2 regions of the Acidicapsa ligni genome follow, and region 2 is predicted to be linked to the other one. Evidence: riboswitches for the same ligand, from Rfam matches in the RefSeq annotation. Region 2 holds a riboswitch; the other holds the start of a gene.

Region 1 (3,410 bases), 380 kb from region 2:
ATAATGCGGGTCCTGGTGCATGATGGACGGAATCAGGAAGGTATTGAAAAATTCCCCGGTCAGATCCTCTGTGTAGCTGACGCCCACGTATCGTCCAAAACCCGGCATACCCGGGCCATAGGCAGAGTGCGAATCCGCGCCAACCGAGATGGCCGCCTCGCCAAGAATCGTGACAGCGTTGAACGGGTCGACGAAGTTCCGCAGCGCCAGCCAGCCTTTTTCCTTTGGCGTAAGTGGCTTCACCTGGGGCCCATTCACAAAGCTCTTGTACCAATCCATATTCGGCCACGGACAAGGCATGAAGCGGCACTCTTTTTTCGTGTGCGCATTCGCCGGTTTTGGCTCATCCGGCAGATTGCCGGATGCATTGGAAGATGTATTGGAGGGTGCAGCCTGCTGCTCGTCCGTAACCAGTAGCGGAGCAGGCTCTCGGGCAGCGGATGCCTCATACAGCGACACAAGTTCGGCAGGCTCAGGCGTGGAAAAATGCGCCTCCTGCGCCATCGTCGGAGCTGCAAAACTGAATACGAGGCAACCGAAAAGGACCACAGAGATTCCTGTGGGAGCGGTGGAGAAAAACATTTCGTTGAGTTTGATGGGCTTCACTGGAATCATTTTCATCTTGCTTCACCTTTCGATGTAAAAAAAGTGAAAAAGGTAGCCCGCTCCGGAAATCCCCGCGCAGGAGTAATGTTTACGGCACCCCGCAAGCCCGATTCGCCGCCAAACCCATTGACTAGAGCGCACGCGATGCCCAGACTTAAAGCGAGGTCGCATCGTATATGCAGGATTATGCTTCATCTCGAAATCCGTACGGAAGCGGGTTTGGCCAGCGTGTCGAAGAGGCCGTCGATGACGTTGCCTACGAACTTCGCAGCGCAGTAGCCTACGTTGACCGAGTCGTGGTTCCACAGGTAAGGCGAGAGTCGAGCGGCGCTCTGCGATTGCTGGCGGGGCACTTGGAGAAGCTGGCCAACACTCTGCATCCATACACGCCTAAATCAGATGCCCCGAGTTCGAGTACAAGTACGAGCGAAGGGTCCGCGCGTTGAGTGCCCGGCAATATGCCGTGGCAGAGATGCTGCCGCAGCGTGAAACAAGGCGCAGATCCGCGCTGCTGGGCGCTGCCTCACTCATGATCACCGGACTCATGATGGCCGGGCTCGCAGGCTGCCACCATCATCAATACGCTCCCATAGCAAACGCCCCCGCGCCCCCACCGATTCAGTCCCGGCAACCGTCTTACAGGCCAGCGCCCGCACCTCCTCCACCGAGCGTAGTTACGGCCGATGACGAGCAATACGTGGCGAGTCACAAGCCAATCTATTCCGAAGAAGGCGTAGCGAGCTGGTACGGACCGCCCTACCATAATCGGGTTGGTGCCAATGGCAAGGTATTCGATCAAAACGTAATGACCGCGGCGCATCGCACACTGCCCATGGGCTCGCTGATTACCGTGACCAACGAGAAGACAGGCCAGTCGGCGACAATGCGCGTGACGGATCGCGGCCCCTTTGTACAGGGGCGCACACTCGACCTTTCCATGGCATCGGCAAAGGCCACAGGCGTATATCGCGCAGGTCTCGCAACGGTGCGTGTGGATGTGTATGAAGCCCCCCGATCAATCGACGTAGGCGGCCGCTGGTGCGTACAGATTGGCGCGTTTGAGCACGAGGGCAAAGCTGTGAAGCTGCATGAGCAACTGGAGCGCGAGTACAACACGGCACAGGTAATCGATTTTTCCGGACCAACTGGATACTGGGTGAGAATTCGTCCTGCTGGTGATAACCGAGAGTCGGCAGAGATGCTGGCCAAGCGAATCAGGCCAGTCGAAGGCGATGCCTACCTGGTACGGCTGGACTGATCTCGCCGATAGCTCAACCGCAGGATTTGTTTGACCCGATCGAAGACGCTTGGTACTCTACGGGTACATTCTCAGGGTGATGGAGTTCGCCCCGAACCGCTGCGCAACCCGCGCATGCTGATGACTCCTACGATTCTGTAGGAGGATACTTGCCCAAAATCTTTGCTCGTCTCGCACCGCTCGCAAACGCCGGTCCCATGCGTTTAGAACAAGTGCGCGTATTCCTCAGCCTTGTCCGCTGGCTATTGATTGCCGCGGCGGTAGGAGTGCTCGCCGGATCAGCTTCAGCACTGCTGTTGGTCTCACTGGCATGGGCGACAGATGTGCGTGAAAGCCACAAGTGGATGATCGCTCTCTTGCCCGTTGCAGGGCTCGCCGTCGGTCTGCTCTACCACTACTTCGGCAAGTCCGTTGAGCGCGGAAACAATCTCATCATCGACGAGATTCACGACCCGAAAGCTACCCTGCAACTGCGCATGACACCGCTGATTTTGCTGGGTACGGTGATCACGCATCTCTTTGGCGGATCGGCCGGACGCGAAGGCACCGCGCTCCAGACAGGCGCTTCGCTGGCGGACCAGTTGACGCGGCCTCTCGGGCTAAACGCGCGGGACCGGCGCATTCTACTAATGGCTGGCCTGAGCGGCGGATTCGGTTCCGTGTTTGGAGTGCCGATGGCAGGCGCAATCTTCGGCATTGAAGTGCTGGCCATCGGCAGCGTCGGCTACAGCGCCCTCTTCCCCTGCCTTGTAGCCTCGTTCGTAGGGGATTACGCGACCCATGCCTGGGGCGTTCAACATACCGCTTATCGAGTAACAGAAATCCCCGCCATGAACTGGATTGGCTTCCTCGCAGCGATTGCTGCCGGCATAGCTTTTGGACTCGTGGGCATGCTGTTTGCACGATTGACGCACACCATCACAAAGTGGAGCAAGCAGACAATCCGCTGGGAGCCAATGCGGCCTTTTGTAGGCGGCGCGATTGTCGCGGCAGCCGTGTTTTCGATAGGAACGACAAAATACATCGGACTCGGTATTCCGATGATTGTGGATTCGTTTTCGCAACATCTGCCCGCATATGATTTTGCAGCGAAGCTCCTGTTTACCGCAGTAACACTGGGCTTTGGCTTCAAGGGCGGCGAAGTCACACCACTGTTTTTTATCGGCGCGACCCTGGGGAATGCGCTTGCGTGGATATTGCCGCTGCCACCCGGTCTGCTTGCAGGAATGGGTTTCGTGGCAGTATTTGCCGGTGCAGCAAATACCCCGATTGCCTCTTCACTCATGGCGATTGAGTTATTCGGTGTTGAAGCAGGGAGTTATGCGGTGATTGCATGCGTAGCAAGCTATCTTTTTTCAGGGCACGCTGGCATTTATTCAGCGCAGCGGCTGGGCCACAGCAAACACGGCTGGAGGCACGGCGTGGATAGCCTTTCAACATCTGAATTAGACAAGATACGTGCCGAAGCAACGCCGCCTAACTCTGATTAATCTAAGTAATCAGTTATGCCAGGCTGCAAAAACAGCCTGGCATAATCAAAGCTCTT
Region 2 (3,410 bases):
AGGAGCAGAAAAGGACACTCCTACGCACAGGTAGGAGTCATTAGCCTTCCATTTCGGAGGCGTCCCGGACAAGCCGAGGGCGGATTCCATCGCCATAACAAGCAGACCATATTTCCGCGGCGACTGCAACCTTCACTGAAGCTCTGAGTTCGCAGTTGGCGGAATGGTGCACTGAACAATGTCTCGAAAGAATTGACGAAACGTGCCTGAACCGAGGCACGCACTTCCACGCCGCTCGTAGAGGGGCGCGATGTCGAGCAGCCTCTTACCTAGACGGTTCACTTTGCCGCGAGTAGAGGGATGGCGTCTCTTAGCGTGAGATAGATTCCGATTGCGTATGGCGCACTGAAGGTTAGTGTTACCACTAGAACCTTCCACCAGGATGTCTTGCCAGATTGCTGCATTGGAATCGCCTCCGTGATGAATTGAATTCAAGAACCTGTGAAGCCATCGAAACGTTGTGGTTTCCAAACAAAAAGAAAAATTGAGCCACACAAAGTTAGGACCGCCGCATAGCTTAGGCCTGCCGTGTAGGAGACGCGGTTCCAAAGTAAGCCCACCAGGATGCTGGACAGAAGGTCACCGAAGGAATTGACGGTGGCGAGAGCGCCGTACCCGGTCCCTCGCTGACTGAGCGGAAGAAGATCGGCAGCCAGCGCCCGCTCCATCGAGTCAACGATGCCGATATAAATCCCGGCGAGGATGAAGACGATGGCGAGGACGACAAGGTTGGTGGTGTTGTACATGAATAGGACACACATCAGGCCGAACAGCGCATATCCAGTCGCCAGGATTCGTTTCTTATTCGTTCTATCTCCAAGAACTCCGATCGGGTAAGAGATGGCTGCGTAGATGACGTTATGAAGGATGTACAGAGCAACTCCCATTCTCCCCGCCGTGACCGCGCCGTACCTCGGAGTGAGCAGCACCACAGCACGGAGGACGAGCAAGGTGTGAGCGAAATTGCCCAAACCGAATATTCCAACCGCGGAGACGTAGCGCCAGAATGACTTCGGAAGTGCGCGAAGCGATCCCCATATCTCGAGATGAGGCTGCGGAGCGCGGGCGATGTCCTTGACCAGGAAGATGGCGATCAAGACGGTGATGGATCCTGGGATAAAGCTGATCAGGAAAATGTGTCTGAGGCTGATGATGCCGATGAGAGAAAGGGCAATCGCCGGACCAAGGATCGCTCCGACGGTATCCATTGCCGTTTCGAAGCCGAACGCCCGCCCGTGCGCCTCGGCAGGGACGCTTTCTGCGAGCAAAGCATCCCGAACGGGTCCGCGTGCTCCTCGTCCAATCCATGCTATCGCGCGTATCGCGACAAGTTGCCACCAACGTGTCACAAACGCGAAGCACCCCATCAGGGCTGTTACCAGATAGCCAAAGATGAGAATGGGCTTACGTTTGCCCACGCGGTCGGAGTAATGGGACATCCACATCTTCAGAAGGCTGGAGGACGCGTCCGAAACCCCTTCGATGGTTCCCAGAGCGATGGCGCCGCCGCCAAAGCTCTGCAGGAAGAGCGGAAGAATCGCTGTCGTCAGCTCGTGACCTGTGTCGGAGAAGAGGCTCAGCATACCTATCGCAAAGACATTGCGCGTAAGCCAGCGGAGCTTTGATGGAGCTGAAACCTGAATGGATTCGGACATGAGTCTCCCAGCAGGATGCCAGGAGTCATCAGCGTTCCTCACGCGAGGAAGCGGTTTTCGGCGAACCCCTTCGCCGTAAAAATGTCCTTATCAGGGTCGCATCTGGCATCCCGTTTTGCAAGCTTCCCGTGAGCAAATTAATCAGCGTCCGAAGATTCCGATCATGAGCCGACTGATGAGGAAGCTGGTCACGACAATAAATATCGATGCTGTCACTACTACGCGGGTCGTACTTCGACCGCCCCTGCGTTCCTCCTTGCGTGGCAACTCCGTAGTGGCAGCCGCATGTACTGATGATGGAACCAAAGACAAACGGTTTAAGCACACCCTCGATGAGGTCCGAGTAGTGAAGGGTTGCGAATTCTAAGCCGCAGGCTACCTAATGAGGTCGATATAAAGAATCGAGATCGCTCGGGGCGTGGGAGGGTGACGAGTTGGCATCCGAGTCTGCAGAGATCGGAGTACCTTCCCCGATAATTCTGAGAACTCGATCGATCGTCCTGCCCATTCTTTCTTTCTTCGGATGAAGAACTCGGACAGCTTTTGCCCCAATGGCGCACAGGGCGAAGCGCCCAGGAATAACGTTATGTGCCTCAAAGACAGCTTTGGATCGCAAGGGCTCTCCCTGTTTCTGCGCGTCGTTGGAAGACGCACGGAACGTTCCACCACGAACGGCGGTGGTGACGTATTCGATTAGCGCTGGGTAGGAGAGACAGAACCCTACCAGATTGGTAGGAGTCATCAGCCATCCGTTTCGGAAGGCGGTTAGCGGCGGAATCCATCGCCGTCGATGCATCTATGGTAATGGGCTTCCACCGTCAATGGAAGCCCCCGATCAAACACAGTTCCAGCGTGTTATGGCTCTGGTACTGCGTTCGTATCCCAAGACACTGATGGATCCCGTGGAAAGTATGAGATTCTGCGCGAGCGAAGGCACATTTCCGATCCAACATGTGGCAAGAATCCGCAGAATGTGAGCATGCGCGAAGAGAGCGACCCGTCCTCCGATGCCGGTTGCCGTCTCGATCACCTGATTGGCCCTCGCCGCGACCTGATCAAGCGATTCTCCGTCCGGGATCGGCGCGGTCCACACGGACCATCCTGGAGTCTCGCTTTGAATCTCTGCTGTCCTCTTGCCCTCATAAATTCCGTAGTTCCACTCGCTCAAATTGGGTTCTATCCTGGCCTGCCAGGCGAAGCCCGCCAAGCGACATGTATCCAACGCGCGAAGTGAGGGGCTAGTGAGAACGCCTCCGAACTGGATGCCTTTCAGACGCTCGCGAAGTGCATGAGCACTTGCTTCACCCGCCGGCGTGAGAGGAATGTCCGTCCGGCTTGTATGTCGACCGCTTCTGCTCCAGGCGGTCTCGCCGTGCCGGATTAACCAAATCTCTGTAGATTCATTAGACGCAAGGCTGGGCATAACTCTCCTCGATCGCGCACTGATGTTAGGTCGGGGTGAGAATTGGCTTGTGCGGTCAAAGTATATTAACCGCCCGAGCTGCAAGTAGGGCTAAGGTTGTCAAAGAGATGAGAGACTGCACAATCATCAGAATCTTGGCCCACCTGGTTAGAACAGGAGTATCAGTTGGTGAGAACGCGGTACTGATGTTGAATGCTAGAAAGAGATAGTCGATGAAACCCGGACTCCAGCAATCTTCTCCCATCTCTTTCTTTGATTTCGGGTTGAGGGTCATCTGAGGAAACAGAAACGCTCCGTCAGTATGAACAACGCGTAATTCTCGGGCACGCGGG

The links. A riboswitch is a leader RNA that binds a small molecule or an ion and turns the genes downstream of it on or off. The one in region 2 is predicted to bind fluoride.
Region 1: another riboswitch for fluoride. It lies ahead of OHL19_RS04335 (voltage-gated chloride channel family protein); the one in region 2 lies ahead of OHL19_RS06090 (MFS transporter).

What each region holds. Positions count from the first base shown of each region.
Region 1 covers NZ_JAGSYG010000001.1:1,101,003-1,104,412, reverse strand. Annotated here, with positions in the region: gene OHL19_RS04350 (hypothetical protein) at 1-621, opposite strand, end outside; gene OHL19_RS04345 (hypothetical protein) at 798-986, opposite strand; gene OHL19_RS04340 (septal ring lytic transglycosylase RlpA family protein) at 1,049-1,864, shown strand; fluoride riboswitch at 1,931-2,001, shown strand; gene OHL19_RS04335 (voltage-gated chloride channel family protein) at 2,014-3,354, shown strand; gene OHL19_RS04330 (metallopeptidase TldD-related protein) at 3,410-3,410, opposite strand, start outside.
Region 2 covers NZ_JAGSYG010000001.1:1,485,365-1,488,774, reverse strand. Annotated here, with positions in the region: gene OHL19_RS06090 (MFS transporter) at 432-1,655, opposite strand; fluoride riboswitch at 1,668-1,739, opposite strand; partial or broken gene OHL19_RS23030 (ABC transporter permease) at 1,900-1,998, opposite strand; fluoride riboswitch at 2,381-2,450, opposite strand; gene OHL19_RS06085 (histidine phosphatase family protein) at 2,491-3,078, opposite strand; gene OHL19_RS06080 (hypothetical protein) at 3,134-3,410, opposite strand, start outside.